Regions from separate parts of the Planococcus plakortidis genome, predicted to be linked through region 1. Evidence: riboswitches for the same ligand, from Rfam matches in the RefSeq annotation. Region 1 holds a riboswitch; the other holds the start of a gene.
What was found. Region 1 has a riboswitch for preQ1 ahead of queF (preQ(1) synthase). Riboswitches for the same ligand answer to the same signal wherever they lie in the genome.

Region 1 (16,215 bases):
ATCATTATAAGCCTTCAATAAAATCAATCCTGCGCCAAGTGCTGCGCCTGATGCAACGAACTTTTTCATATCGATGCCCATACTGATCCCTCCATTTTGTTCTTTGTACTTGTCTTCCCCTTTTTCACCGGCCTTAACCTTTGCATATTTAGACGTCTGGACCAGAGTTTGGTAAAGTGGAACTAAACGATCCTGGAGGCGATTTGATGAAAAAAATAGTCATCGTATCTGACACGCATATCCCGAACCGGGCGAAAAAACTCCCTCAGCCACTGGTCGAGGCTTGTGATGGAGCCGATTTCATCATCCACGCCGGCGATTGGCAGATACTCGATGTCTACCATGAATTGTCGGCTTACGCTGAAACGGACGGCGTGGCAGGCAATGTCGATCCTTGGGACATCGTCGATCGTTTCGGACGGAAGAAAATTTTCACATTCGGCGATTTGAAAATCGGCGTCGTCCATGGAGACGGCATACGAAAAACGACCGAACAGCGCGCGCTCGAAAGTTTTTCAGGGGAAGATGTCGATATCATCGTTTTCGGCCATTCCCATCAGCCTCTCATGCGTGAAACGGATGGGCTGACATTGTTCAATCCCGGTTCGCCTACCGATAAACGCCGCGAACCGCAATATTCATTCGGGCTGCTTGAAATTGACGATACTTGGCAACTCAAGCATGTCTTTTTCGATAAGGAAGATTAACAGAAGGGCCATTTCCTGACGCAAAGGAAATGGCCCTTTTCGATAAGCGGCCAATGGAAGGGCATTGGACCACCGGCTTGCTTCAATGTTTTTGGAAGCTGAAACCGAGCCGCTTGAGCGCTGTCTCGAGATTCGCTTCAATCATCGTCCCTTTCAAGGCTTCTGCAAAATGGGGGACTTTCAGCGCCATATAAGGCTGGATGCCCGTCACGACCGGCTGTACGCCGATCACCCCCAAGACCTTCACAAGCTTCAATAAATACTCGCCCACCTCCGAGTTGATCTGCGAGACGCCCGAGACATCGATCACCAGCACCTCGATGCCTTTTTCCGCACAGTCATGCATCACATGATCGATGATCGCTCTGGCCCTTTCAGCCCTCACTTCGCCGATGATCGGCAAAATCGCCACTTTCCCGACAATCGGAACCATCGGCGCTGCCAGCGATTCAATTTCCCCGTATGCCCGTTCCAGCTCCAGGACATAGGTCAATAAAGTCGCGAGCGTTTCAAAGATGAATGGCAAATCCGCCGGCAGCTCGCACGGGCCATCGTCAAGCCCGCAGACAGTGCCATAGGGTGTGCCGTCTTCATAAAAAATCGGAACGCCGATAAAACACCCTGCTTCGAACCCATCCGTCATCCCTAAAGAACGAGTCAATTCGTGTTCCCCGATCCGTTCGATGATCAAGGTCTCCGCCCCATGCTCGACGCTCAACGCCGACAGTGTACACGGCAAGGGCGGTGCCTCGCCCTCTTCGATCAGATGCTGTTTCGTGTTATGTACCTTGATGATTTTCTGGACGCCGCCCTCTTGCTTGGAAATATAAAAGCTGTTCATCCCTGCTTGCTTGCTGAGAATTTGGAGAATATACGAAGCCGCTTCATCGAAATCATTGAAATCCCTTATCTTTTCCAGATTCCTCCTCACCATCCACCCATCTCCCCTTCCCAACATATTTTCATCCGGAAATTCCGCCAGTTCTTTTATCTATCTACATTATAACGCTCTTTATTATCTGAAATGTTTAAATTGTGTAACAAAATAAGTTTTTTTAATATGTTCATTCTTTCCAAATATCGGGTATACCTTATCACAAGTGAAAGGAGGCTCATCAATGGGCAAGGAATGGGACATCGAATTACTGGAACAGACCGATCGCATGATTTATTTCACGTGGACCCCGACAGATGAAATTTCCCAAATAAAAAAAGACGGAGTCATCGTCTATACAGGAACGCAGGCATCTTTCCGGGACGAAGGCCTGAGCCCCGGCGAATTGTTTTGTTACACCATTGAACGCCAATCGGAACAAGGCAATTGGATGCCGGCCGTGAAGTTGTTGACCGGCACTGAAAAACGCGACCCCGATTGCATCAACCAACTCGAACAGATCGTCCTATCGACTATCGTCTCTCACAAGCGGGTCTCACTCGCTTGGGGAGCGCTCGATGGCATCGGTGAATATGACATCTACCGCGACGGAAAGCAAGTCGCAACCACCCGCAAGACCCAATTCACCGACCGGGAGGTGCCGCAAGACCGCGAAGTAACTTATTGGATACGCGCGAGACGCCCCGTCGAACGGACCGAAAGCCCATTGCGCAAAATCAAATCACTCGCAGCCAATATATTCGGGGCCTTGAATGTGGCTTCATCACCGGAACAGGCGGCGGTGGAGAAGTTCTGGCTGTCGAAAAAGATCGCGCCGCTCAATCAATTGCTGGGGGAGAAGCAGGGCAAGGCGCCTGAACTGAAATGGCATCTGCGCTACCTGACCTTTTTGCCGGACGATGTGTTAAAAAACCCTAACCTGGCCTCCCCGAACCCCTATTTTCAAGGGGACGACCGGACATTCGACCCGGAATCCAAACATTACCGCTCCCTCACCAATTGCATCATCGACCTAAGCAAACAGCAGGGCACATTCGACTTCGATAAAGACATCGGCACCAGTATCGCCTATAATTGGCGGCGGAAATTCCGCAAGGCGGATGTCGCCTCGAGCGAAGGCGTCGACGCAAGGATATCGGAAGAAACACCCCAAAAAACCGAGATCCTGCTCACCCACAGCGTCGGGAATCCGCTGACGACATCACCGAACATCGACTATGAAGTATCCGCGACATTTTACCGGAACGGCGTGTATGATTTCATCGGCGTCCATGATCAATCGCCGAATCATGAAATTTACCTGAAGCTCGGGGATCACGGGAGCTGGCAACCGCTTCACCAGACCGAAAGCGAAGGGCTGGCCTGGATGGCCGATCCGATCGCTGCCCATTATTGGCGCTTTTCCAATTTCCTTTAATGGCTCATCAAACGATATTTCCATACGAAAGGGCAGTTCCAGGTTTTCTGGAACTGCCCTTTTCAGCTTGTTGAAGAACTCTGATAGACAGATATTAAATTGAAAGCTGACGATCTTTTCGACATTCAAAAATTAATGACTTATTCAAGTATTTGGAGAAGCGTTTGCTCGACTCCTATGGGACTAGCGGGTTTGAGAGACCCCGCAGACCGCGATAGCGGGTGAGGAGGCTCGATTCCCGCCCCATGGAAAGCGAGCGATAAGCTTCGGAAAATACGACTTTTTAACTTTCTCGACAGTCTGGAAAAGGGCAGTTCCAGGTTTTCTGGAACTGCCCTTTTCCGTCCTTAATACTGGTCCAAAAATCGCTTGCGGATATGCGGAGGCGGCAGCATGCAGCTGTCGAGCTTGCCGAATACTTTATAGCGGTTTTTTGCGATGAGGTCATATGCCCCGTCACGTAAGGCGCGCGGGAATGGCTGGAGATGATACGCCAGTTTCCATAGGCCAGTCAAATGATGTGAAATCTTGAGTGCGCCTTCCGATTTCACGTACGCTTCGCCATCTTCAATCAATACCAGGCTGTCGACGTCATCCGGGACATTGTGCTTTTTCGAAAGTTCCTGCCCGATCTCGCTTTGCAGGGACGCGAATTGGAAATAACCGGCCGGGTCATGATTGATGATGAATTGCACACTGGAATCGCAAAAGTTGCAATCTCCGTCAAATAAAACAATCGCATGCTCCATAAATGATCCTCCTTTAAACTAATGCCTGCCTTTCATTTTCCCTATTCCCATTTCTTGAAACCATCTGTCTTCGTCCCCTGATGAAAGAATAATTTCCAGCCGTCGCTGCGCTTTTTCCATACCGAACTGCGATGGCTCCATGCCCCTGTTGTCCGGTTCTCCAATGTGTACATCGTCAGCACCGCTTCAGGGCCGAGCTCTTTTGCTTCAAAGCGGGAAATACGGAAGTCGTCTTCCTGCAAGGCATAGCCTGAATCGAAATCGGAACGCCGGCAAATCCCGCCGGAACTTCCGAACTCCCAAAACTCATCATCTAGTATTTCCGCCATCCGAAAGTTCGACTCTCTGGCAGCCGGTGCCAAATGGCTGTTCTCCAATGCCAGAAACTGTTCATGTAAGCTCTCCATTCACATTCCCCCCCTGTCGTTTTGTCGAAGAAAAAAAGCCCCGACAATTGCCGGGACCGGATCATTTAAATTGCTCGTCTTCTTCTGCTTCATCGTCTTTGTAGAAATCTTCCTGGTCTTCACCGGGTTGGTCTTGAGGGCCATCCGATGACCCGAAATTCTCGACATCCTCGAAGCTGTTCCCGTAATCGCGGATTCTGCCGTCTTCCGTTCTCGCCGGGCGGTCCGTCGATGAGCCGATGACATCTTCTTCCGAAGGCCGGCTTTCCATGTCCAGGCTATGGTCGGCATGGTCGATGCACGTCAACGCAGTCGGTATCGCTTCCAGCCGCTCATAGGGAATGTCTTTTCCGCATACTGCGCATGTCCCATAAGTTCCATCTTCAATGGCTTTTAGCGCCGCGAGCACATCTTCATGCTCTTCTTCCTTAAATTGCTCGAGCGCCATGCCCCGTTCCTGGTCGTATAGGTCAGTCGCGTTATCGCCTGGGTGATTATCATAATTGGATAGTTCGCTTGTTTCGAACTCCTCTGTATGCTCCATTCGTTCCTCGAGCGACTTCAATTGCGCTTCGAGTTCCTGCTTCAAGTTTTTCAGCTGTTCGTCCGTCATGTTGACTCCTCCTCCAAATACTCGCTTGTGCTATATATATTGCCTTTATCGGAGAAATCAAACCTCAGGCTGCAGCTCAGAAATCATCGAAGCGGTCCATCAAGCTCATCAAATACTCATCCAAGCGGTAACGGACCAATTCATCGGACAGCCCGGACAAACCGAACGCCTTCCATCCCGGGTAAACGGCTGGGCTTCCGTCCAATATATCGATCAACGACAACAGGTCCCAATACGGGTCATAGGTGAATGACTCGCCGGCACAGCGTTCATAAGCCGCCAAAAATTCGTTGGCCACCCGTGTGCCGTAAAGCTGGGCCAGATTGACACGGCAATGCCCGACATCGACACCCGCAGGCCCGCGGCACGCATTGACCCAATCGACAACCCCGCTCACCTGCCCGGATTCCCAGAGAATATTTCCCGGGTGATAATCGCGGTGGATCAAACTGTATTCGACGGGCGGCCCTCCAGCGGCTACGATGTAGAACGCGCGCATCCAGTCGCCTTCCACGCGTGACCACTTCGGACGCTCGAGGCGCCGTGCATCGTTATAGGCAAAATATTCGTAAGGAAACCCTTCCGCTTTGTGGCGGTGGATCTCCACTAAGGTTTGCGCCAGCCCATCAAGCCACCCCGCATCGTAGGCAGGCGGGAAAATGACCGCCCCAGGAACTTTCGTCATCAATACGGCGGGCATACCGCACGCCTCGCCATTTTCATCAAACGCCAGAACGCGCGGTGCGGAAATGCCCGCTTTTCCGGCAAGCTCCAGGCTCATCGCTTCATGCCTCGCCAAATCCGGTTCCTGGTCGAGCCACTCCCCTTTATGGTGAAGCCGCAGCACCACGCTCTGTTGCTCTCCGTCCTTGTTCGCCCGAATTTCATAAAGCAGTGAAGAAGTCCCACCTTCCAAGGGGACAGCTTCTACCAATGCAGCTCCTTGCCATTTCGCCTCGACCCAGTCGAGTGCCTGGCGGGATAAGCCGCCGAATCCATTAGTCATTCTTGCCGCTCCTTTCAGCCTATCTTTTGCTTTTAGTGTACCATGAAAAAACGCCTACTCCAGCTTTTTGCTATGCGCCCACCCGAAATTCGGGAAGCGTTTATCGCGGCGCCAGAAGGGTATGGTTTTCCTACAATGACTTTTCAACTTAAACAGGCGAATCGCCTGCATTGACCATACTGAAGGAGCTGACGTTACATGAAAGTGAAGCACCCGATCCCGAAAGCAAAAGAATTGGACAATACCCTATCCCTTCTCGGGGAAGGGTTTGATTTCCTGCCTGGCCGCCGCAAAGAGCTGGGTTCGGATATTTTCGAGACCCGCCTGCTCGGAAAAAAGGTTATCTGCATGGCCGGCGAAGAAGCAGCTGAACTGTTCTATAATAACGAGTACTTCAAACGCAGCGGCGCAGCGCCGCTTCCGCTTGAACAGACGCTTTTCGGGCGCGGTGCGGTCCATGGCCGCGACGGCGAAGACCATCACCAGCAAAAGCGCATGTTCCTGTCGATGATGACACCCGAACGTTTGGAAGATGCCAAACGCATGGCCATTCAGGAACTCGACGCCAAAGCGGAACAATGGCAACACATGGATGAAGTCGTCCTCTTGGATGAAATCGAGGAAATCTTCACACGCTCCATGATCCATTGGGCAGGGCTTCCGATGAAAGAAAGCGAAGTCAAGCAGCGCACATGGGAGCTCGTGACGATGGTCGATTCGTTCGGACTCACCGAAGGGCGCTACCGTGAAGGCATGAAAGCGCGCAATGCGCACGAAGACTGGCTGAAAAAAATCATCAAGCAAATCCGTAAAGGCGAATACAATCCGCCAGCCTATACAGCTGCGTACATCGTCGCCCATCACCGGACACCGAACGGCAAGCTGCTCGACCTCGAGACGGCAGCTGTCGACTTGAATAACGCCTACCGCCCGATGATCGCAACCGCGTACTTTATCGTCTTCGGCGTCATGGCGATGCACGAAAACCCGGTCACGCTCGGCAAACTCCAGGCAGACAAAAACAACTACAGCCATAATTTCGCCCAGGAAGTTCGCCGTTATTATCCATTCGCGCCAGTCATGGCAGCGATCGCCAAGAAGGATTTCAACTGGAATGGCGTGCACTTCAAAAAAGACATGCGCGTCATCCTGGATCTGTATGGCACGAACCACCACCCCGATTCCTGGGACAATCCCGAGGAATTCATCCCGGAACGTTTCAGTACATGGAACGGCAGCCCCTTCAATTTCGTGCCACAAGGCGGCGGCGACCATCACACCGGACACCGCTGCGCCGGCGAGTGGATGACGGTCATGGTCATGCAATCATTCTTCAAGTATTTCGCAGAGAACCTGAAATACAGCGTGCCTGAACAGGACTTGTCCTACGATATGTCACGCATGCCCACCATGCCAAAAAGCCGCTTGATCTTAAAAGACGTCCAAAAACTGAAAAACCGGCCAGACAATGTGTTCTATCACGAACAGAAGAACACGACTGTGCAATCAGGTTGTCCGTTCCATTGATAAAAAAGCTTTCTAATAATAAAAGGCTGGCGAAAGGTGTGTTTTCGTCAGCCTTTTTCTTATGCTTCAGTTTCATTGCAGACATCTCTTTCATCCATTAGCTTATGTATGTTCTTAATTGTTTCAAAACGAATGTTTCCCGTTTCAACCAGCTGTTCCGTTCAACCTGTTGAATTAAACGCTCATTTTGCAAAATTGCTTCTTCTAACGCCACCCACTCTGGAGTAAAATCAAGGACACTTTCGTAATCATCCAATTGCAACGGAAGCTTTTCTTCATTTTTCAATTCTGCTATATAATAATGCGAAGTCATTTCAAATACGACATCCATCTCATATTCATCAGATCGACGTTCAATCACTGTGCCGACCCATTCTTTGACTTCACAATTGATATAGCCAGTTTCTTCCCTAATTTCACGGACGAGTCCTTCTGTATCACTTTCATTTTCTTCTACACCACCACCTGGGAATTTGTAATCTCCCCTGTTTGATTGGACCAGAAGAATGTTATGCCCGGACATAATAACCGCCCTAACTGCCTTTCTTTCAAATATCTTATTAATCTTCTTAAGCCCTTTTTCTTCCAGTATTTTATGAAACTCCATCTTTCCACCACTTTTCTGTTTGAATTCAGCTATAAAGTTGTAAATAGTATACCTTAAAATTCCATTTTCTATTTGTAATAGTTAAAGTGAAACTAGTTTCATCGCGGCATAGGACTGAAGGTAGCGAGGGCCTGCTTCCCCATTGTTCCGTAATTCTATGGGTGCTTCATCTTACCATTCACCGCCCAGATGACTTGAGCTACAAAGTAAGATGCTTTTCTCCTTTCAATATTTAATGGATTGAAGAAATTATCTACCACTTTAAAACCAGAGACGGAGTGGAAGGGGGGCTGACTCCTGAGGGACCGCGCGAGCTGGCGAGACAAATGTACGGCGCTCTTTGCCGTACATTGGCTCAACACCCGCCCCTCGGAAAGCAGCCCCCCTGAAACGCAGTCGAAAAGCGGAAGCTTTTCTACTCACTCTGTAGCTAAATGTATGACCCGCAACTCAAAGACTCAAAGCCCTAACAAACCAACAATTGACAGAACCGCCCTCATCTTATACGATAAGGCAGGAAATTAAATAACCCGGCAACGGGAGAGGTTCATAGCATTCCACCCTCTATAAAAAACTATGGATTTTGAAATCAAGCCGAATCCACATGCGATTCGGCTTTTCGTTTGTCCGATTTTTTTATAGCTCTCCCCCGCCGGCCCAATATAAGGAGGCCACACACATGGCAGGAAGAAACGAAGAAACACTCGAGCATTTGTCCTTGCTCGGCAACCAGAACACACGCTACAAATTTGAATACGACCCCGGCATTCTAGAAGCGATCGACAATCTCCACACGCGCGATTACTTCGTCAAATTCAATTGCCCTGAATTCACTTCGCTATGCCCGCAAACCGGCCAGCCGGATTTCGCGACGATCTATTTGAGCTTCATCCCAGACAAGAAGCTCGTCGAAAGCAAAGCCTTGAAGCTCTATTTGTTCAGCTTCCGCAACCACGGCGATTTCCATGAAGATGTCGTCAACATCATCATGAACGACTTGATCGAGCTGCTCGACCCGCGCTATATCGAAGTATGGGGCAAGTTCACCCCGCGCGGCGGCTTGTCGATCGACCCGTATACGAATTACGGCAAGCCTGGCACGAAATACGAAGAAATGGCGACGTACCGGATGATGAACCACGACATGAATCCGGAAACGATCACCAACCGATAAGGAGCATCGTCCATGTTACTTTATTTGAATGGCGCTTTTGTCGGCCTGCTCATCTTATCCAATATCCTGGCAGTGAAACTGTTCTCCATCAGCGAATGGGCGGTGCTGCCGGCTGCAGTCATCGTCTATGTCTTTACGTTCCCGATCACCGACACGATCGCGGAAGTATACGGCAAAGAAGCGGCTCGCCAAACGGTCATGGCCGGATTCATCACGCAGCTCGCGGCGCTGGCGTTCATCTTTGCGGCCATCCATTTGCCGTCTGCGCCGTTTTTTGCAGACCAGGCAGCGTTCGAGTCGATTTTCTCGGCCGGCTTCCGGGTGACGCTCGCAAGTTTGGTATCGTATTTCATCAGCCAAAACCTGGACGTCACGATTTTCCATAAATTAAAAGCACGCAATGGTGAATCGAAATTGTGGCTGCGCAACAATGCCTCGACGATGGTCAGCCAATTGGCCGATACGACGATTTTCATCACCATCGCTTTTTACGGGACGATGCCGCTATCGGCGTTGGGCGCCATGATCTTGACGCAGTATGCGTTCAAATGGGTCGTCGCAGCAGCGGACACGCCGCTTGTCTACCTGCTCGTCAAACTCGCTCGCCGCTCCAAGACAGCCGCTCAAAAGAGTTTCGCTTAATCGAATCATAAAAAAGCCGCCGGCACGTGTTGAGTGCCGGCGGCTTTTGCTGTTTATTTTTTTCAGGATGGCTGGGCTGCAGGGACGATGATAGCAGCCGAGTCACTATGCTGTGTCCAGACGAGCTCTGCGGTAATCGGCAAATGGTCAGAGGCAGCCGTTTCGATTCTTTCTGCATCCCGCACGTCAAAGCCGCGGTCGGCGAAAATATAATCGATGCGTGTCATCGGCTTGAACGATTCACCGGTTTCGTGATTTTCATAAGGGGACGGATACGTATAGGCGTCGCCGCGTTTGGCTTTCAGGAAAACATCCGTCATCGTACAGTGGAGATGGGCTAAGTGGCGATGTGTTGGCGGTGCATTGAAATCGCCCGCGATGATTTTCGGGAAATGGGTTTTGCCCGCGATTTCCATTATTTCCGCGACACTCAATTCCAACTCCTCATCCTTCAATGCCAAATGCGCATTCAAGACCTTAAGATACGTACCGCCGACTTCAATGACGGTCTCGAGGACACCCCGCTGTTCGTTATTGTAGATGTCGGTGACGACTTGCGTCAAAAAATGGTTTTCTGCATATTTGATTGGATAAAGGCTTAATGTGGCATTTCCGTACTGGCGGTTCGGGCGTTCCGGGTCATCGGGCGCTTGATTCAAATTAGCGCCAAATGCCGCATACATCCCGAGCCGCTCGGCCAGCCATTCGACTTGGTCCATATAAGAACTGCGGTTGGAAAAATGGCGGTCGACTTCCTGGAGCGCCACGATGGTGGCTCCCGACGCTTCGATTACCTGTGCGGTTCTCTCTAAATCCACTTCGCCATCCATTCCCATTCCATGGGCAATATTGAACGACATCACTTTCACTGTTGGGGTCCTGCTGGCATCGCCGTGCATGAGACCATCTCCTTTTCTGGTTGAAACGAATCAGTGGCAGCTGCGATTGTCCCCTTAATTATAGCAAGGATGGCGCTTTTGCAAGTTAAATCTAGGTTAAAAAATGTTATGGTTTTGTAAATTTTTGAGTTTCGCCACAATTGGTACATGATCTGAGGCTTCGCTGGCAATTGTCCAGGCCTCTATCGCCTCGAAATGGGCATCATGGAAAATATAATCGATTTTTTGGCCATGGTCGCCTTGTTTCTTATACGTATCCGGGTAAGGGCCAGAACCGAACGCATTGTAGAAATGCTTCGAGAATCGCTGGATGTGGCTGGTTGAAGGCGCGGCATTGAAATCCCCCACCAGCAATTGAGGCAAGGGGTTGTCGGACGTTATAGCGATGATTTCCGTCAAGCTGCGATCCACTTCCTCGTCAATCAACGACAGGTGCGTATTATAGAACGAGAATCGCCGCCCTTCCACTTCGATGACCGCTTCGAGCATTCCGCGCGGCTCGAATTCCTCCGGGTGCACTTCGACAGCGCTTAAATCATGGTTTTGGGACGACACGATCGGATAACGGCTTAAAATGGCGTTGCCGTATTCACGCTTCGGCCGTGCACCGCCCGCTCCCCTGTCGATTAAGTTCGGCCCGTATGCCATGTGCATGCCGAGCCGCTTCGACAGCCATTTCGCCTGATCCAAAAACCCGCTGCGCGAGGAAAAATTGCGGTCCACTTCCTGTAAACCGGCAATATCCACTTTTCCCTGCTCAATCGCTGTTGCCGTCAGTTCAAGGTCCAGCTCTCCATCGATCCGTTTGCCTGAGGCGATATTAAAGCTCATCACTGCCAGCATCTTCCCCACCTCCTCGTTCGCTTGTTCCCGTTTACTTCCATTCCCCAGCCCAGCTGGATAAAACCAAAAAAAGCCCGCAAGCAAGCGGGCCCCTGTTCATCCATTCAATTTATCCGTATAGGCAATGATCGCATCCCGCAAATATTGCGCTGCCCCTTCGCCTGCTTTTTCATAATAGGCCGCGAAGCGTTCATCCGCGACATACATTTCCGCGAGTCCTGCGTGCGCTTTCGGATTGTAGCTGCCCCAGGTATACCCGAGCCACTGCCGGTGCAAATCGGCCACTTCCTGCCCAGCATTCCCTTCCGGTTCGCCGCCTTTCAGCGCTTCCCCCAGCTTCTCCAGGACCTCCTGCTCGAGACGCTTGAACGCTTCGTATTGCTCTTGGTTCATGCCGAGCATTTTGGCGTTTGACCGGTCGACTTCCGCATCGCCATATTTCTCGCGGATCTCTTTTCCGTAAGCCGCTTCATTGTCCTCAACCAGCTGCTTCTTGAATCCTTCGAACTTTTCATGGTCTGCCATTTGGCTCTCCCCTTTTTTTGCGGAAATGGTTTTCTCCACATTGCTAATCAAAAGGTCCAGGCGGCTGCGTTGTTCAAGCAATTGTTCCCGCTGCCCGAGCAATGCCCCGATTTCATCAAAATCCGGATCATCCAATAGCTTCGCGATGTCGTGAAGCCCGAATCCGAGTTCGCGGTAGAACAAGATGAGCTGGAGCCGGTCGATTTCCGGACGCCCGTACATCCGGTAACCGGACTCATTTTTTTGCGGCGTCAATAAACCGATCGAATCGTAATAGCGCAAGGTCCGCGCGCTCACGCCGGCAAGCGAAGCCAATTTCTGCACTGTGTACATGCCGCCACCTCCTGATGACTTCATCTTAAACCTTGACGCAGCGTCAAGGTCAAGAAAAACATTAGGTCAATTGCTGCTCGGCGAATTCGCGATACAGCGCATGCTTCCCGGTTAACTCCCGGTGGTTGCCGATGCCCGTGACCCGGCCCTTTTCAATGAAGATGATTTGATCGGCATCGACGATCGTCGACAGGCGGTGCGCAATGACCAAAGTCGTCCGCCCTTCCATCAAGCGGCCAAGCGCCTGCCCGACGATGCCTTCGGACTGGCTGTCGAGGCTTGCGGTCGCCTCGTCCATCATCAATAATTTGGGGTCGCGCAAAAATGCGCGGGCGATGGCAATGCGCTGCCGTTGACCGCCGGACAATTTCACGCCGCGCTCCCCGACTTGTGTGTCCAATCCGTCGGGGAACGAAGCGATGAACTCCTCAGCATAGGCCATGCGGGACACCCGCCACAATTCTTCATCCTTATAGCGGCCGGCATCCGGCAGGCCGTAAGTCAGGTTCGCACGGATCGTCCCGCCCATCATGGCGCTTTCCTGGGATACATAGCCGATCTGGTCGCGCCAGGAAGCGATGGCCACGTCGCTGATCGGTACCTCGCCGATGGTAATCACGCCTGCAGTCGGTTCATAAAAGCGCTCGATCAAGCCGAAAATGGTCGTCTTGCCCCCGCCGCTTGGCCCCGCAAACGCAATCTTTTGGCCCGGATGCGCTTCAAACGAAACATCCTGCAGCACCGGCTCGCCGTTTTCATAGGCAAAGCTGACGTTTTCTAGTCGCAGCGTTTTGCCGCTGATGTCCATCTCCATGCCCTGTTCTTGTTCTTCTCGCGGCAACTCCAAAATATCGATGATGCGTTCCGTCGCCCCTTTTGCTTTCTGCAATTCCGTAAAGAAACGCGCAAATGTCGCGAGTGGCACGATAATCTGGAATAGATAGAGAAGAAAAGCGACCAAGGATCCGGTCGACATCGACCCTTGCGATACACGGATGCCGCCGTAGCCGATGATCATCACGATGACGACCATGACAACCAAATACATGAGCGGGCCGATCAAGGCATAGACTTTCGCTTCCCTCATGCCAAGCCCGTATAATTTCTGGATGCCCGACAACCCGCGCTGTTCTTCCACCGGTTCCGCAGTCGACGATTTCATCAGGCGGATTTCCCCAAGCGTCTGCTGGACGTCGCCCGTGAACACGGCCGTCTCGTCCTGCAAGCTGCGGGAAATCTTCGCCATCTTGCGGCCTAGCGGAATCATGATGGCGATTGTCAGCGGTACGGCGAGCATCATGATCAAGGTCATTTTCCAATCGAGCACCAGGAGAATCACCACAGCCCCGATGATCGTAATGATGCCGGTGACAAAATTCGGGAAATGGTCAGTGATGAGATTCCGGACGATGCCGGTATCGTTGACGACGCGGCTCACCGTCTGGCCGCTTGCGTGCTGGTCGAAATAGCCGACACGCAACCGCAGTAAATGAAGCCACATGCGCTCGCGCAACCCGGCCACGATGCGCTGCCCGACCATGCTCAATAAATAAATCGATACGCAGTTGATGACTGCCTGCACGATGAAGGCAGCGGCAAGTGCCGCAATCAAACCTGCGCTTAACGTTTCCACTGAAAAGCCGTCCACCAATTCCCTTGTCAACAACGGGACCAACAAGCCGACGATGGTTGTGATTAAACTGGTCGCCAATCCGAAAACGAGCGCCCATTTCGGGATCTTAATCGACGTGAGAAGCGTGAAAAACGGCTTGATGCCTTGTTTTTTCTGACTTGGTTCCATAACTCCATCTCCTATCTATCCAGTCGGACGATTTACGAAGCGGCAATTTTCCGGTCTTTCGGCAAAGCGAGGCCGACCAGCCCGAGAATCGGCAATAAGGAAATGATGATCATCGTTTCGTAGACGCCAATCGAATCCATCAACACCCCGATCGCGACAGATCCGATGGCGCCCATGCCGAATGCCAAACCGACCGTCAGCCCGGACATCGTGCCGATCCTGCTCGGGACGAGTTCCTGGGCGTAGACGACCATGACGGAAAAGCTCAACATGAGGAAAAAGCCCAATACGGCAAGAATGAGAGCGACGATCGGCAAGGCGACATATGGCAGCACAAGCGCCAGCGGGATCGGCACAAGCAATGACAGCACGATTACACGCTTGCGGCCGATGCGGTCGGCGAGCGGGCCGCCGAAAAAGGTCCCGAATGCCCCGATTCCGAGAAATAGGAAAATGAACATTTGACCTTGTTGGATTGTCACGCCATAATTATCCATTAAATGGAATATATAAAAACTCGTGATCGTCGTTATGTAAAACGTGCGCGCGAAAATGATCAACAACAGCAAGGTCAAGGCGGTGCCCACTTGCTTTTTGGTCAAAGGCGGCAAGGAAGACAGCACCGCTTTTGTCACTTTCTCCAATTTATCGCGTTCCAATTGCGCCTTGTACCAGGCGGAAATTTTGGATAGCACGAAAATGCCGATTGCCGCAACGAAGAGAAACAGCGCCGCGCCCCGCTGCCCGAGCGGCACAAGGATAAAGGCACTGATCAAAGGCGCCAATGCTTGCCCGGAGTTGCCGCCGACTTGGTAAATCGATTGCGACAAGCCGCGTCTCGAACCCGCTGCCATATACGACACGCGCGAGCCTTCCGGATGGAACACCGCAGAACCGAAACCAAGGAAAATGACCGATAACAGGATGAGCCAATACTCCGGCGCAAAGGCCAGGCCTGCGATCCCGATAAACGAGAACACCATGCCGAGCGGCAACGCGTAAGGCATCGGCTTTTTATCGCTCGCAAACCCAATCACCGGCTGCAGGACAGACGCCACCATATTGAGCGCAAACGCGATTAGCCCGAGCTGGGTGAAAGTCAGGCCCAAATCCTTCTCCAAAATCGGGAACATTGCCGGAATCACTGCCTGCAAGGAATCGTTCAGTAAATGCACACCGCCAATCGCGAACATCACCGGATACACCGGATTGCCCGCGAGCGAAGATGAGGAAATTGCTTTTGCCATAATGCTCCCTCCAAATTTGCTAACCATATTATTTTCCATTATAAACCAATAAAAAGCGCAGATGCACATTCAACTTGGAATGCCCATCTGCGCTCTTTGTTTCTGCCTATGAGCCCGCCTTACAGTAAACGCAGGAACAATACTTTCAGGTAATCGCCTTCCGGGAATCTTCTGTCGACGTGGAAATCCGCCGGCAGGCTATACGTCTCCACCACTTTGTATTTTTGGTTTCGATCCTTGAATGCTTTATCGATCATTTGGGTGAACTTCTTCATATTGAATGAAGCGCTGTTGGTCGAAGCGACAATCAAGCCGCCCGCTGCCGTGATATCGATCGTTTCTTTCATCAAATTGGTGTAGTCTTTCGCTGCGCTGAAGACATGCTTTTTTGAGCGCGCAAAGCTTGGCGGATCGAGGACCACTACATCAAAGCTCAAGTTCTTGCGCTTCGCGTATTTGAAATAATTGAAGACGTCCATGACCAGAATGTCCTGCTCGTCAAAATCGATGCCGTTGATGCTGAACTGCTCGATCGTTTTCGCCGAGCTGCGCTTCGCGAGATCCACGCTCGTCGTCTTGTCCGCCCCGCCGAGCGCCGCTGCTACAGAAAAGGCTCCGGTATAGGAGAAGGTATTCAGCACGGTCTTGCCTTCCGCATATTTCGTCCGGATCGCCTGTCGCACATCGCGCTGGTCTAGGAAGATGCCGGTCATCGCCCCGTCGTTCAAGTACACCGCGAAGTTCATGCTGTTCTCTTGGACTATCAATGGGAATTCGCCGCGCTCTCCGGATACGAAATCATCGTCTTCGATGTATTGGCCTT
Region 2 (16,215 bases), 1.0 Mb from region 1:
TAAGGAGGGAAATGGAACATGATGAACACAAAACGATGGATCGCTTTAGTCGCCGCTGCTGTATTGCTAGTGATCTCACTGGTCATTAACTCGGCATTCAGCGTACTGCAGTCGGATTTCACTTCAGGATTTGATGATTGGACGGGAATGGATCAGACAGCCTTGAGCGAACGAGTGGTTGAACCGGGTGATGCTTCCAACCGCATTGCAGTGTTGAATGTGGACGGGGCGATCCAGGATACGGGCGAAGCTTCCGTTTTTGCAGCTGCTGGCTATAACCATGACCTGTTTATGGAGCAATTGCAAGCCGTCAAGGAAGACAGCAGCGTCAAAGGCGTTGTGCTGCAAGTCAATTCCCCTGGCGGAGGCGTGGTCGAGTCCGCTCAAATCCACGACAAGATCAAGGAAATCCAGGAAGAAACCGGCAAGCCGCTTTACGTGTCGATGGGCGCGATGGCTGCATCAGGCGGTTATTATATTGCCGCGCCGGCTGAAAAGATTTTCGTCAGCGAAGAAACCTTGACGGGTTCAATCGGTGTCATCATGCAAAGCGTCAATTATGGTGAATTGGCAGAGCGCTATGGCATTGATTTTGTCACCATCAAATCGGGGCCATACAAAGACATATTGAGCCCGACGCGGGAGATGTCCGAAGAAGAACGGGCGCTTTTGCAAGACATGCTCGACAGTTCATATGAAGAGTTTGTCGATGTCATCGAAGAAGGCCGCGATATGACCGAAGCGGAAGTGAAGGAATACGCAGATGGGCGCATCATGAATGGCCGCCAAGCAGTCGAGGCGAACCTTGCGGACGATTTCGGCTTTGCGGAAGATGTCATCCAGGCTATGCGTGATGATTTCGATCTAGCCGACGGTGAAGTATTCGAGTACGGGGCCGGAGATAACTGGTCTTCACTGTTCGCGATGAAGGCCGGCTCATTCTTCGGGATGGACATGGAAACGAAATTCATTTCGGATATGCTGTCCCAAAACAGCGGGCCGCGGATGATGTATCTATACGGTGAAAACTAAGGAGGTGGAAAAGCATGACTGATCACGTCAATACGGATGCGGCGGAACGGGCAGCTGCCACTCCGCCGTCCCAGCCGGAAAACGATTTGGTGCTTTTCTATGAACGCAAGCCGGCAGGGTTCTGGATGCGCTTCTGGGCATATTTGGTCGATATCCTGCTCATTTCAGCAGTTTCCTCTATTTTGATCCGGCCGTTGTTCGCGCTTTTCGGGTGGGAGGCCACAGAAAGTGTTTGGTATGCGCCATATGCAATCTTGACCGCGGTTGTCTTTTACGGTTATTTTGTCTTGATGACCAAATTCTTTGCGCAGACGGTCGGCAAGATGATTTTCGGCTTGCGCGTCGTTTCGCTGAAAACGGATCGCTTATCATGGGCCACTTTATTGTTCCGTGAGTGGATCGGCCGCTTTATCTCGGTGACGATCCTGCCTTTGTACTGGATTGTCGGCTTCACTCCCTTAAAGCAGGGGGTCCATGATTTCATCGCGGATACGACCGTCGTCCACGAGGAAGCCTACCGGAAACAGCAGATGGCGAGGAAACGGCTGGAAGGGTCTCGGTTGCAAGAGAGTGAAGGCATTTAGTATGATGAAGGTAATCTGAAAGGGAGGCGTTGCAATTTGGTACAAATCACATTCAAGCAAAACCCTGTAACATTGCCAGGAAATGAAGTGAAAGTAGGCGATGCGGCACCGGATTTCACGGTGCTATCGAACAGCCTGGAACCGAAGACACTTAGCGATTTCAAAGGCAAAGTGCTGTTGATCAGTGTCGTCCCGTCGCTAGATACAGGAGTATGTTCCGATCAGACGAAACGATTCAGCGATGAAGCGGCATCATTGGGTGACGAGGTCGAAGTATTGACGGTTTCCTGCGACCTGCCATTCGCGCAGAAACGCTGGACGGAGATCAATGGCGTAGATTCGATCACGACATTGTCCGACCACCGCGACCTTTCCTTCGGCGAAGCATACGGACTGACGATGCAGGAGCTGCGCTTATTGGCACGTTCCATCTTCGTTGTCGACAAAGACGGGAAAGTGACATATGTGGAATATGTAGCAGAAGGCACCGATCACCCGGATTACGAAAAAGCACTCGCAGCAGTGAGAGAGCTTACAAACTAATACCAGGAACCCACTCTAGCCGAGTGGGTTTCCTTATTGAGGACGGAGATTTATGAATTCATCTATGGAAAGCATTTTTACGGCGATCGACAATGAAACTGTGTCGATCCAAAAACAGGAAGAGACATCCTATTTGGAAAGCTTGCTCACAACGACTGAGCGCTGGCTGGACGGGCAATTGACTATTGCCGAAGGCGGCACAAAAGAAGACGTGCGAAAAGCGATCCAATTGTCGATCCTGAAAGGCATGAAAGAGCATGTCCAGCCCCACCATCAAATGACGCCGGATGCGCTTGGCTTGTTGATCGGCTATCTGGTGGAGCTGTTCGTCAAGGAACAACAAGCGACGGTTCTCGACCCGGCGGCGGGCACGGGGAACCTGTTGTTTACAGTGATGAACTATTTGGACGGCCGCATGAGCGGGACAGCTGTCGAACTCGATGACCTGTTGATCCGCCTGGCTTCGAATATCGGCAATTTAATCGAACAGCCAGTGACATTTTATTTGCAGGATGCCCTGCAGCCGCTATTGATCGATCCGGTCGACTGCGTCGTGTCCGATTTGCCGGTCGGTTATTATCCCGACGAAGCGACTGCCTCGAATTATGAACTGAAAGCGGAAGAAGGCATGTCCTATGCCCATCACCTGTTCATCGAGCAATCCTTGAGACATACGAAAGAAGGCGGCTATTTGTTCTTTGTCATCCCGAGGAACATTTTCGAATCGCCGCTCGCCGGGCAGTTGCATAGTTTCCTGAAGCAACAGGCGCATATCCAGGCCGTGATGGAATTACCGGAAAACATCTTCAAAAATGCCCAGCACGCAAAAGCCGTCTTGGTGTTGCAGAAGAAACGGGAAGGCTTGAAAGCGCCGAAAGAAGTGCTTCTTGCACGCGTCCCGAATATGTCGAAACCTGAAACGATGGCGAAATTCTTCACGCAAGTCAATGGATGGTTCAAAGAAAACAAAGCATGATGCAAGCCGGCCCCATCCGGATGGGGCCGGTTTTTTCATTTCAGGAAATAGGCAGGAACTTTTGGAGGGACGGCGAATAGCGTAAAGAGACAGGGAATGATCAGTATGGAAGGAGTGGGAGTATGTATCAGCAAATCTTGTTGGCTGTCGACGGGTCGGAAAACTCAATCCGCGCGGCGAGGGAAGCGGTAAAGATTGCCAGCCTGGTTGAAGGAGCGGAAGTGACGGTCGTCTATGTCTCCGATTACAAGGAAGATGAAAATGAAGTGATCCACGACGCTTCGGCGATGGAATTCGATTTGGCGAGGCGGAAAAAAATCCAGCCGGTAACCGAGATGCTCGACAGGGAGAAAATATTCCATCATGTCGAAGTACTGCACGGCATACCTGGCCCGGCTATCGTCCAGATGACAAAAGACAAGCAATACCACCTGCTTGTCATCGGCAGCCGCGGCCTGTCACCGATCCGTGAAGTGATGCTCGGCAGCGTCAGCCACAAAGCCGTCAACCATGCAGAATGCCCGGTCCTTGTGGTCAAATGAAATTGGCCCCATCACCGCCCATGCGATTTGGTATAATGAGAAGATCCACCGATGCACGATGCATCGTCACTTTTAGGAGATGAGAACTGAATGATGGCTTTACCGAATTGCCCGGAATGTGGTTCTGGATACACATATGAAGATGCAGGGATGATGGTTTGCCCGGAATGTGCTCATGAATGGAACCCGGATGAGAAGCAGGAGGAAGTAGTGCGCGATGCCGTCGGAAACGTTTTGCAGGACGGGGACGCTGTCACGGTCATTAAGGATTTGAAAGTGAAAGGCAGTTCCAATCCGTTGAAAATCGGCACGAAAGTCAAGAGCATCCGGCTCGTGGACGGAGAACATAATATCGATTGCAAAATCGACGGCTTTGGCGCAATGCAGCTGAAATCGGAGTTTGTGAAAAAAGCTTGATTAAAAAAACCGGCCGTTCCCATAATAATGGGAACGGCCGGTTCTGTAGGTGGCTCCTTACACGCCGCGCTTATTGCCCCATAACAAGGTGTGGAGCTGCGGCAATACTTTTGCGTCATTGAGCGAAACGGAAGCCAAATGCCTGTCGATCAGCCATTGGTAGCGCCCGAGCAGATGCTGGACTAACTTTTCGTCTTCGCTCGTCTGTGTATCGTCATTGCCGACTTGCAAAAAGAACGGGAATGATGGATAACGCAAGTGCAGCTGTTCAGCGAAAAAGAAATCCGCTTCATCGAATACGACAACTTTCAGGCTGGCTTGAGATGACGATAGCTTGCCGAGCATGGCATCGAGTTTGGAGTAGTCCAAAATCATGCCAGAACTCGGGGGCTTCGGGGAAACGGTCACTTCATCGATTTCCGAGAGCCAATCCTGCCAGATGCTTCCTTGCGTTTCGACGGCGGTACGCCAGCCGTTCTCTTGGCACAATGCGACCAGTTCTGCGATGCCTTTATGAAGTGCCGGGTTGCCTCCGGAAATGGTGACGTGTGAAAAGCTGTCTTTTCCGAGATCCTCAAGCTGCTGGGCTATGTCATCTGCAGTCATCATGACGCTTTTTCCGGTGCCGTCCCAAGTGAATTTGGAATCGCACCATGAACAGGAATAATCGCAGCCAGCGGTCCGGACGAACATCGTCTTCTGGCCCATGACCATGCCTTCGCCTTGTATCGTCGGGCCGAATACTTCCATCACGGGAATCTTCATGAAGACACCTCTTTCGGACGGTAGATGACATAGCTTGTCGGGGTTTCCCGGACGATGACTTGAATGCATCTTGGGCGGTTATCCGAACGGTCAAGCGTTTCCTGCACCAGCTCGTGTATTTGCTGCGCGAGCTGTTCGGTCGTCGGGAAAGTATCCCCAAATTCCGGATGGTCATTCAAGACGCTATGGTCGTAGCGTTTATGGATCAAGTCTTTCAATTGTTTAAAGTCGATGAGAAAACCGGTGCCGTTCAATCGATCGCCGGCAATCGTGATATTCAAATGGTAGGTATGGCCATGCATTTTTGCGCATTTGCCGGCTTCGTCGGCCGGGATATAATGAGCTGCGGAAAAATGCATATCCTTATTCAATTCAAAGCTATAGGGGTGCGGGACAGATGGGTAGAATTGCTGCATCAAGAGTTCGCACCTGCCTTTTGGGACAAATACGTCTGCAAGCCTTCATTTCGCAGTACGCAAGATGGGCATGTCCCACAGCCTGAGGCCGGAATGCCGTGATAGCAGGTCAAGGTTTCGTCTTGGACGAAATCGAATGCGCCGAGTTCGTCGGACAATGCCCAGACGCCGGCCTTATCGAGCCACATGAGCGGCGTATGGATGACGAACTGCTTGTCCATCGATAAGTTGAGGCTGACATTGAGCGAACGGATAAAGGTATCCCGGCAATCCGGATAACCGCTGAAATCCGTTTCGCTGACGCCGGTCACGAGGTGGCGTGCGCCGAATGCATCGGCGTAGATCGCTGCAAAAGACAAGAACAATAAATTGCGGCCAGGAACGAATGTGGAAGGAGGGCCGTCCTGTTGTTCTTCGACTTTGATCGAATCACGTGTCAAAGCATTGGCGGATAATTGGTTGATGAGCCCCATATCGAGCACTTGAAGGGACACGCCGAGCTTCTCGGCGATGCGTTTTGCGTGGTCGATTTCTTGCGCATGGCGCTGGCCGTAATCGAACGTGACGGCAAGCACTTCGCTGAATTGTTCCAGCGCCCAAAATAGGCAAGTGGTGCTGTCTTGCCCGCCGCTGAAGACCACGACTGCTTTTTCATTTTTCATTTACATACAGCTCCTTAGTTTTTTAGAGAGGGAGTTTGCGAACCTCTTTTATGAAACAGTATCCATAATAGCATAGTCAGTGAAGTTCTGGCGCTTTTTCATGTGTAGCAAGATGGTCTCAGGGTATATAAGGGATAAAAGGGAGGAGTGGGTGCAAATGAAAGCGATCGTTATTGATCAGTACGGGGGTAAAGAGCAATTGAAAGAACGCGAAGTGGAAACGCCGGTTATTTCGGCGCATCAAGTATTGGTGGAAGTCCACGCGACTTCAGTCAACCCGATCGATTGGAAGTTGAGGGAAGGCTATTTGAAAGAAATGCTGCCATGGGAATTCCCGATCATTCTCGGGTGGGATGTTGCAGGGATCGTCAAGGAAGTGGGCGAGGGCGTCCGTCATTTTCATCCTGGCGACCGGGTTTTTGCACGTCCGGCTACAACACGCCAAGGGACCTATGCTGAGTTCGTCCCGGTCGATGAAAACTTGCTTGCGCGCATGCCCGAAAGCATGAGCTTCGAGGAAGGTGCAGCGATTCCTTTGACAGGGCTGACTGCCTGGCAATGCCTGGTAGAGAGCGGCCATATCAAAAAAGGCGATAAAGTGCTCATCCATGCAGGTGCAGGCGGCGTCGGGAGCATGGCGATCCAGATTGCCAACAGCATTGGCTGCTATGTAGCGACGACAGCGAGCGATAAGAATGACGAACTGGTCACGTCTCTCGGCGCGAATCGCGTCATCGATTACCACGAAGAAGATTTCTCGGAAGTGTTGGAGAACTTCGATTTCGTGTTGGATACTTTGGGCGGGGAGACGCTCGAAAAAAGTTACGGCGTGTTGAAGCGCGGCGGCAGGCTTGTCAGCATCGCCGGCCAGCCCGATGAGGAAAAAGCGGAAAAGCTCGGCATCCATGTCAGCGGTTTCTGGTTGGAACCGGATGGCCAGCAATTGAAGAAATTGGGCGATCTGTTCGTCAGCGGGGAAGTGAAACCGGAAATCGGCCATCTCTACCCATTGACCGAGGAAGGGGTGCGGGATGCGCATGAACTAAGCGAATCCCACCATGCCAGAGGAAAAATCGTCATTAAAGTGAAAGATTAGGCATAATAAAAAGCACACGGCCCGGATGAAGGCCATGTGCTTTTATATGTGTCACTCAGGTTTTCCGGAGCGTTCTTCAGAATAGTATTCATCCGGTGCGTCACTTTGGGCTTCGTCTGTACGGACAACAAGCACGTCGCATTTAGCGGAGCGGACGATGTGTTCTGAAACGCTGCCGATAAGGAAACGTTCGACTGCATTCAAACCGGTTGCGCCGCAGACGATCAAGTCGGCTTCGACTCTCTCAGCGAGTTCGCGGGGGATCATCGTTTTAGGTGAGCCGTAATCGACCACAATGTTGACGTTTTCAACACCGCCGGCTTCGGCTTCTTTTTTATAGTCCCCAAGTAAGTCTTCCGCGAATTTTTGGGCGCGGTCGGCAATCGAGCGGTCATAAGCTTCGATCGCAGCGAACGACCGGGTGTCGATCACGTTCACCAGGTTCAAGGTCGCATGGTTACGTGTGGCGATACCAATGGATTTCTTAAATGCCCATTCCGCTTCTTTTGATCCGTCGACAGCTACCATGATTTGATTATACTTTAAGGTCATCTGTACATTCCTCCTTTGTCTATACTGTATCTTTCGAGGCATGGGCAATTTGTTCCTTCCTAAAGAGTGAAATTTATTGATTTATTTCCTATTTCTTTTGCTTTCACTATACCGGTATATCTTTCATTCTGGATATAAATGCTTTTGCGCCGCGTTATGGCAAGTAAAAAAATATCTTTTGAAAAGACAAAATTAAGGAGCAATATCCAACAATATCTGTTAGAATGGATTTGGTTTCAAATGCTAGTATTTTCGTTTATTTTATTATTTCAGACACAATAAATGGAGGGTTTTGTAATGCGTATTGGGGTACCTACAGAAGTTAAGAACAATGAAAACCGCGTGGCGATGACGCCGGCGGGAGTAGTGAACTTGGCACTTTATGGCCATGAAGTTTTCATCCAATCCGGTGCAGGGCTCGGATCGGGCTTTACGGATGCCGATTATGAAGCAGCAGGCGCCACAATCGTGGCGGATGCCGACCAGGCGTGGGCGCAGGACATGGTCATGAAAGTAAAAGAGCCGGTAGCTAGCGAGTACAAGCATTTTCGTGAAGGCCAAGTGCTGTTCACTTACTTGCATTTAGCGCCGGAAGTGGAATTGACAAAAGCCTTGCTTGAATCGAAAGTAACCGGTGTCGCTTACGAAACGGTCCAACTCCCGAACAATTCATTGCCGCTCCTTACGCCAATGAGTGAAGTGGCAGGCCGTATGTCGACACAGATCGGTGCCCAGTTCCTTGAGAAAATCCACGGAGGCGGCGGCATCCTGCTCGGCGGCATCCCTGGCGTTTCGCGCGGCAAAGTGACCATCGTCGGCGGCGGTGTCGCAGGGACGAACGCTGCGAAAGTGGCGATCGGGATGGGTGCAGATGTCACGATTCTTGACTTGAACCCAGAACGCTTGCGCCAATTGGATGATTTGTTCGGCAAAGATGTGCAAACATTGATCTCGAACCCATTGAACATCGCCCAATCGGTCGAAAAATCGGATTTGGTCATCGGGGCGGTATTGATTCCTGGAGCGAAAGCGCCGAAATTGATCACTGAAGACATGATCAAATCGATGAAGCCAGGTTCTGTCGTCGTCGATATCGCCATCGACCAAGGCGGAATCTTCGAGACGAGCGACCGCATCACGACTCACGACGCACCGACTTACGTGAAGCACGATGTTGTCCATTATGCCGTTGCGAACATGCCAGGCGCAGTTCCCCGCACCTCGACAATCGGCTTGACGAACGTGACGGTCCCTTACGCAGTGCAAATCGCCAATAAAGGGCTTAAGCAAGCGGTCCTTGACAACGAAGCATTGAAAAAAGGCGTCAACACAATGGATGGCCATGTAACATATAAGGCTGTAGCTGACGATCAAGGCCTCGAATACAAATCGGTAGACGAGTTGCTGCAATAATGATGAAAAAGAGCTGGCCCAGGAAAATCCGCCAAATGGATTTTCGGGCCAGCTCTTTTTTCTAACGGTTGATGATCGTCAATTCTTTCGGGTATTTGGTCAGCACTTCATAGCCGTCTTCGGTGACGACCAGGTCGTCTTCAATGCGAACGCCGACCTGATCCGTAACATAAATGCCCGGTTCGATCGTAAAGACCATGCCCGCCTCGAGCGGCATATCATTGCCTCCGTGGATCGACGGAAATTCGTGGACGGAAATCCCAAGGCCGTGGCCAAGGCGGTGTGTAAAATATTGTCCGTATCCCGCGTCCTCGATGACCTTTCTGGAAATGCCGTCAAGTTCAGCTGCCGTGACGCCCGGGCGCACCGCCTCGAGTGCTGCTTGCTCAGACCGCTTGACGACTTCATATACTTCTTTCGCTTGTTCGCTCGGTTCACCGAAAGCCAGTGTCCGGGTGATATCCGAGCAATACCCCTCATAGATGACGCCGAGGTCCATCAGCACCAGGTCGCCGCGAGCGATTCTACGTTCACCGGTTTTGCCGTGCGGGGAAGCGGCTTTTGGCCCTGTCAGCACAGTGGTGTCAAACGACATATGGGTGATGCCGCGTTTCTTCAACGCTGTCTCGATTTCGGTCATCAATTCGATTTCCGTCATGCCTTCTTGCATCACGTCAGCTGCCACTTCGATGGCGTAATCCGCAAGCGACGCGGCATGGCGCAGGATGTCGAGTTCGGCCGCATCTTTGATGACGCGCATCGCGTTCATCTGCGCATCGATCGAATGGATCTTGGGTGACTGGAAATAATGGTTGATTGCGTCGTAGCGCTCGACGTTCATATGCGCTTTTTCGATGGCGATGTGCTCCAGCGGCAAATTCCGCGTAGCTGCTGTTTCGTAAAGCACTTGCATCGCGTTTTGCGTATCGGCATGTCCTGCAATTTCGCCAGTCCAGCCGGCTGCTTTCGCATCGGGCGCTTCCATTGCCGGGCAGATGAGGAACGGCTCAGCATCAGCAAACACCATGACGGCGAGCAATCGCTCTTTCGGGTCGCTATTGAAACCGGTCAAATAAAAGACATTATGCGGGTCGGTGATGAGCGCCGCGTCGAGTTGCTGTTGCTTCAAAAAACTTTGCAAATTGGTCAATTTGTTCATATGTATTCCTCCCCTTCATGTGTAGCATATCAAAAATCAGGGTATAAAACAGCAGAAAGCAAGGAGCCAAAACTCTATTGGAGGGATATCATGAAAATCTCATATCACGGTCATTCGGTTGTGAAAATCCAAACCGGCGGCAAAACGATCCTTATCGATCCGTTCATTACCGGAAACGAATTGACGGACTTGACAGCAAGCGAAGAAAAGCCGGACGCGATTCTGTTGACGCATGCGCATAACGACCATGTCGGCGATACAGTGGACATCGCCAAATCAAGCGGCGCGGTCGTCGTGGCGCCTGTCGAGCTGGCCAATTACCTGGGCAGTCAAGGAATCGAGACAGTTGGCATGAACCTCGGTGGCGCTAAAGAATTCGACTTCGGCAAAGTGAAATTCACGAAAGCATTCCATAGCTCATCCTATACGACAGAAGAAGGCGAGGTCATCTACGGCGGCATGCCAGCCGGGATTCTCTTCGAAGCCGAAGGGAAAACGGTGTACCATGCGGGCGATACGGAAGTGTTCGGCGACATGGAAATCATCGGCAAGCGCCATTCGATCGACTTGGCATTCGTCCCGATCGGCGATTTCTTCACGATGGGACCGGAAGATGCCGCCTACGCCGTCGAGCTGATCAATCCAAAGCAAGCGGTGCCGATCCATTACAATACCTTCCCGCCGATCAAGCAGGACCCAGAAAAATTCAAGCAGGCGGTCAAGCAGGCGGAAGTCCAGGTCATGAAGCCTGGCGATAGCATCGAATTATAGAATCTTTTAACAGAGAACAGGCAAGGGAGACCAATGATTTCCCTTGCCTGTTTTTTTTTATTGCCTCGACCCGAACTTGGCTTTTGAAGGCGGCTGCCCGGGTTGTCGACTTCCATTCGGATTGTGATAAACTAAGGGATAAGGATAGCAGAAGGATTGGTGAAATAATGGCTACGAAACACGAACAGATTTTGGACTATATCGAGACCTTGGCTGTCGGGGAGAAAATCTCCGTCCGCCGGATTGCCAAGGAGCTCCAAGTATCGGAAGGCACGGCGTACCGGGCCATCAAGGAAGCGGAAAACAAGCGGCTCGTCTCGACAATTGAACGGGTCGGCACCATCCGCATCGAGCGCAAGAAAAAAGAGAACATCGAACGCCTGACGTATGCGGAAATCGTCAAAGTCGTTGATGGCCAAGTCCTCGGCGGTCGGGCGGGCCTCCATAAATCACTGAACAAATTCGTTATCGGGGCGATGCAGCTCGAAGACATGATGCGCTACACGGAAGCCGGAAATCTGCTCATTGTCGGAAACCGCTACAAAGCCCATGAGTATGCCCTTCAAGCAGGGGCCGCCGTTCTCGTCACAGGGGGCTTCGATGCGTCGGATCAAGTGAAGAAGCTGGCCGATGAACTGGAATTGCCGGTCATCTCCACCAGCTACGACACGTTTACGGTAGCCACGATGATCAACCGGGCGATTTACGACCAATTGATCAAAAAAGAGATCCTGCTCATCGAAGACATCTTGATCCCCTTGGAAAACACCCATTTCCTCCACATCAAAGATCCGGTCAGCCGCTATAATGAGCTGAACAATGAAACGACGCACGGCGGATTTCCGGTTGTCGACAGCAACGGCAGGCTGGTCGGGATCGTTACGTCTAGGGATGTCATCGGCGCTGCGGATGGTGAAACGATCGATAAAGTGATGACCAAAGACCCGATTACCGTGTCGCTGCAGACGAGCGTCGCGGCTGCAGGGCACCGGATGATCTGGGAAGGCATCGATTTATTGCCGATCACCGACGACCACCACAATCTCATGGGTATCATCAGCCGGCAGGATGTATTGAAAGCGATCCAGACTGCCCAGCGCCAGCCGCAGCAAGGCGAGACCATCGATGATATCATCAAAAGCCAGTTGACCTTGGTGCAAGAAGACAAGCTAAGCCTGGAATTCCGTGTCACGCCGCAGATGACGAATGCATATGGTTCATTGTCCTACGGGGCTTATACGATGGTGCTGACAGAGGCTGCGACCGTTGCACTGAAAACGAAAAACCGCAAAGACAGCGTGCTTGAAAATATTACGGTCTACTTCCTGAAACCGGTTCAGCTCGATGCTTCATTGACCATCCGGCCGGCCATCCTGGACATTAGCCGAAAATCGGCGAAAGTCGATGTTGAAGTGCTATATGAACAGCAAGTGATCGGCAAATCGATGCTGACGTTCCAATTGCTCGACCGTTGATGGGCGGCACCTTGGCAGGGGAGCGATCCCTTCCTTACACCGATCGCACGAAAAAAAACAACCTCTCCGCATGGGAGGGGCTGTTTTATGGATTCAAGCGGGTTTCTTCATCGAGAAATGCTTGGTAATGGCGATTCGCCTTGAAGTTATGGACGATCAGCGCCAAGCCGAGAACGATGAAAATGCCGGCAATGATATACGTGACGACGGTTTGGAAAACGAATAGCTGATTGATGCCGAAAAAGGCGATAAAGCTGCCGAGCGCAATCTGGGCGCGGCTGGCGTACCAGTTTTTGCGAACCGGCAAGCGGGTGCGGATCTGCTTCGTTTTATAGTAGAGATAGAATACAGCTGAAATGATAATCAAAAATACGAATATGAGCATGGGGAACCTCCTGTTGTGCAAATCTATCTCCATTGTAATGGGGATGGCCAGAAAATGCGAATGGATTTCCCTGCCTACTGGAGGATTGAAACAATGTACAGTCAAATCATCGACACAATTAAGCAATACGATACGATCATCATCCATCGCCATGTGCGCCCCGACCCGGATGCATACGGGTCCCAGATCGGCCTGAAATACATACTGGACCACAACTACCCGCAAAAGCGTGTGCTTGCAGCGGGAGAGCACGATTACAACATGGATTTCCTCGATTTCCCCGATATAGTCGAAGATGACGATTTCGAAGGTGCTTTAGTGATTGTCACGGATACCGCCAATACGGACCGGATCGACGACCAGCGCTATCGAAGCGGGGCGAAATTGGTGAAAATCGACCACCATCCGAATGATGATGATTACGGGGATATTTGCCAAGTGGACACAAAAGCGAGTTCCTCATCTGAAATGATCTATGAACTATTCACATACGGCCAAGTGGAAGAGAATTGGTCCATGCCCGATGCGGGTGCCCGGCTGCTTTATGCGGGAATCATCGGCGATACCGGCCGGTTCCTGTTTCCGAGCACCACGCAGAAGACGTTCGACGTGGCAGGCGAATTGATCAAGTACGATTTCGACCGCAACGAACTCCACAACGGCATGTATGAGATGGACCGGAAATTGCTGCATTTACAAGGGTATATGTACCAGAATTTCCAGATGAATGAAGATGGCGCGGCGTTTGTGAAAATCACCAAGGATATCCTGGCGAAATTCGAAGTCACCCCGGCAGACACTTCCCTTTTGGTCGGCTCGCTCGGCAATGTCAAAGGCATCAAAGCCTGGGTCATCCTAATAGAAGAAGATTCTGAAATCCGCGTCCGTTTGCGTTCAAAAGGTCCGGTCATCAATACGCTCGCCAAGGAATTCGGGGGCGGTGGGCATCCGATGGCGTCCGGGGCAGTCGCATATTCCTGGGATGAGGCAGACCGGGTCATCGGGCGATTGAAAGAAATTTGCGCGAAGGCATAAGGAAAGAAGGTGTTGAAATGGTCTATCCGCATATTGTGACGGCGGCTGATCCGCTCAAGAGCACGATCCGCCTCGATGAACTGTTTGCGGTTCTCACCGAGCAAGGCGCTGGCGCGGCAGCTTTGGTCAATTCCAAATTATACGGCGTCCTGCCATTTTGGGACGCCTGCAAAAAGGCCGGCATCCACGGGGTGCTCGGCCTTTCCGTGCCCGTCGACTTTGACGGGGCCGCATTGCCTGTAGTGCTGTATGCACAGAACAACACCGGCTACCAGATGTTATTGAAGCTGTCGAGTGCTTTGTCGACCCGCGATGTGGACGCCATCCCGCAAAAATGGCTGGCAGCTTATCAGGAAGGTTTAGTATGCGTGATTCCTGATCATGCGGAGTGGGTGCTGACAGACCGCAGCGAAGCGCTCGGCATCTTGTCGCGGTTGTTCGGGGAGGGCTTGTTCGCCAGCATCGAACGGCCTGGGGGGATGGTGCAGGAGACAGAACAAACGTTCATCGAGTACTGCTCATCCTTCGGTCTCAAATTCATGGCAAGCCACGAATGCCGATACGTAAAGCCACAAGATGCCTTTGCGTATGAAGTGGCAAGGTCAATCGGCGAAGGGTTCAAGCTAAGTGACCCTGAACGCCGGAAGCCTGAACATTCAATGGCATTCGTCCCGACGCAAACGCAATTATCGGAGTGGTTTTCAGACCATCCTGAATGGCTTGAACAAAGCCGGAAGCTGCTCATGGACTGCCGGGTCACGATTCCGTTGAACCGGCAATTGCTGCCGAGATTCCCGGTGAAGGAAGGCAGCGACAAAAGCGACGTGATCCGGGAGCTTTGCCTGAAGGGCCTGGAACAACGTATCGGGAAATTGGAACCAAGCTATTTGGACAGGCTCGATTATGAACTTGGCATCATTTCGAAAATGGGCTATATCGATTATTTCCTCATCGTTTCCGATTTCATGGCTTATGCAAGAAACAGGGGCATCTTGACCGGCCCTGGACGCGGATCCTCCGCCGGCTCGCTTGTCGCTTTCGCGATGCGCATCACGGATGTCGATCCGCTCGCTCATGGGTTATTATTCGAGCGTTTCCTGAATCCGGAGCGCGTCACCTTGCCGGATATCGATATTGACTTCGCGGACCATCGCCGCCACGAAGTCGTCGAGTATGTCGCGAAAAAATACGGTGCCTTGCAGACGGCACAAATCATCACGTTTGGCACTTTGTCCGCAAAAGCGGTCGCGAGAGACACGGCGAGGGTATTCGGGTTCGAAGCCGAAGAACTCGAGAAGATATCAAAGCTCATCCCAAGCCGGCCAGGCATCACTTTGCGCGCAGCTCTTCGTGAATCGAAAGCGTTGGAAGACTGGATTGTCGGAAATGAAACACGAGAGCGCTGGTTCAAGACGGCACTGAAGCTGGAAGGCCTGCCCCGCAATTCCTCAATCCATGCAGCCGGCGTCATCCTGAGTCCGGGCCCATTGGTGGATTATGTCCCGATCGAAAAAGGCCATGACGATATTTTCATCACTCAATGGCCGATGCAGGAGCTTGAAGCGATCGGCTTATTGAAAATGGATTTTCTTGGATTGCGCAATTTGACGATTCTGGAAAATATGGCGCATATGCTGAAACGCGACCGCAATTTGCCGATTGATTACCGCAGTTTGCCGCTTGACGATAAAGGAACCTATAGCTTATTGGCAAAGGGCGACACAGCGGGCATTTTCCAACTGGAGTCACCGGGTATGCGGCGCGCTTTGATGCTCATCAAACCGAGCGCGTTCGGCGATATTGTCGCGGTCAATGCCTTGTATCGGCCAGGACCGATGGAATTCATCCCGCTGTATGCGCGCCGCAAGCATGGCGAAGAGGCGGTAGCCTATATCCATCCGGTGCTGGAACCAATTTTATCGGAAACATACGGCGTCATCGTCTATCAGGAACAGATCATGAAAATCGCCGCTGACATGGCGGGCTTCAGCTTAGGCGAAGCCGATCTTTTACGCCGTGCCGTCAGCAAGAAAAACCGTCAGATCCTTGATGAAGAGCGCCAGCATTTCGTAGGAGGCGCCACCGCTAAAGGCTATACCGCAAAAGAATCGGGAGATGTCTATGACTTGATCGTGCGGTTTGCAGATTACGGCTTCCCGAAAAGCCATGCAGTCGCCTACAGCATGATTTCCTACCAACTGGCTTATATGAAAGCCCATTATCCCGTGCAGTTCTATGCCGCGCTGTTATCGAACAGCCAAGGGAACAACGAGAAGACGGCACAGTTCATGCGTGAAATGAAAGAACGCAGAATCCCGCTTGCGGCACCGTGCATCGCAAGGAGCCGCTACGGTTTTTCATCGGAAGAACGCCAGGTCCGCATAGGGCTCAG

Region 2: another riboswitch for preQ1. It lies ahead of queC (7-cyano-7-deazaguanine synthase QueC); the one in region 1 lies ahead of queF (preQ(1) synthase).

The regions. Positions count from the first base shown of each region.
Region 1 is NZ_CP016539.2:265,848-282,062, reverse strand. Features, by position in the region: gene BBI15_RS01520 (hypothetical protein) at 1-81, opposite strand, end outside; gene BBI15_RS01515 (metallophosphoesterase family protein) at 207-707, shown strand; gene BBI15_RS01510 (STAS domain-containing protein) at 790-1,641, opposite strand; gene BBI15_RS01505 (hypothetical protein) at 1,826-3,019, shown strand; gene BBI15_RS01500 (thiol-disulfide oxidoreductase DCC family protein) at 3,367-3,768, opposite strand; gene BBI15_RS01495 (nuclear transport factor 2 family protein) at 3,810-4,175, opposite strand; gene BBI15_RS01490 (TraR/DksA C4-type zinc finger protein) at 4,237-4,788, opposite strand; gene BBI15_RS01485 (phosphotransferase family protein) at 4,865-5,794, opposite strand; gene BBI15_RS01480 (cytochrome P450) at 5,993-7,321, shown strand; gene BBI15_RS01475 (NUDIX domain-containing protein) at 7,419-7,928, opposite strand; PreQ1 riboswitch class I at 8,465-8,512, shown strand; gene queF (preQ(1) synthase) at 8,608-9,102, shown strand; gene BBI15_RS01465 (queuosine precursor transporter) at 9,115-9,744, shown strand; gene BBI15_RS01460 (endonuclease/exonuclease/phosphatase family protein) at 9,807-10,643, opposite strand; gene BBI15_RS01455 (endonuclease/exonuclease/phosphatase family protein) at 10,740-11,486, opposite strand; gene BBI15_RS01450 (MerR family transcriptional regulator) at 11,583-12,344, opposite strand; gene BBI15_RS01445 (ABC transporter ATP-binding protein) at 12,406-14,145, opposite strand; gene BBI15_RS01440 (MFS transporter) at 14,178-15,392, opposite strand; gene BBI15_RS01435 (class I SAM-dependent rRNA methyltransferase) at 15,512-16,215, opposite strand, start outside.
Region 2 is NZ_CP016539.2:1,315,391-1,331,605, forward strand. Features, by position in the region: gene sppA (signal peptide peptidase SppA) at 22-1,032, shown strand; gene BBI15_RS06710 (RDD family protein) at 1,047-1,616, shown strand; gene tpx (thiol peroxidase) at 1,653-2,159, shown strand; gene BBI15_RS06720 (class I SAM-dependent methyltransferase) at 2,212-3,135, shown strand; gene BBI15_RS06725 (universal stress protein) at 3,258-3,677, shown strand; gene BBI15_RS06730 (zinc ribbon domain-containing protein YjdM) at 3,768-4,094, shown strand; gene queE (7-carboxy-7-deazaguanine synthase QueE) at 4,152-4,859, opposite strand; gene queD (6-carboxytetrahydropterin synthase QueD) at 4,856-5,278, opposite strand; gene queC (7-cyano-7-deazaguanine synthase QueC) at 5,275-5,937, opposite strand; PreQ1 riboswitch class I at 5,946-5,989, opposite strand; gene BBI15_RS06750 (NADP-dependent oxidoreductase) at 6,095-7,033, shown strand; gene BBI15_RS06755 (universal stress protein) at 7,085-7,585, opposite strand; gene ald (alanine dehydrogenase) at 7,883-8,998, shown strand; gene BBI15_RS06765 (M24 family metallopeptidase) at 9,060-10,157, opposite strand; gene BBI15_RS06770 (metal-dependent hydrolase) at 10,248-10,928, shown strand; gene BBI15_RS06775 (DRTGG domain-containing protein) at 11,096-12,403, shown strand; gene BBI15_RS06780 (YtpI family protein) at 12,489-12,788, opposite strand; gene BBI15_RS06785 (DHH family phosphoesterase) at 12,882-13,823, shown strand; gene dnaE (DNA polymerase III subunit alpha) at 13,841-16,215, shown strand, end outside.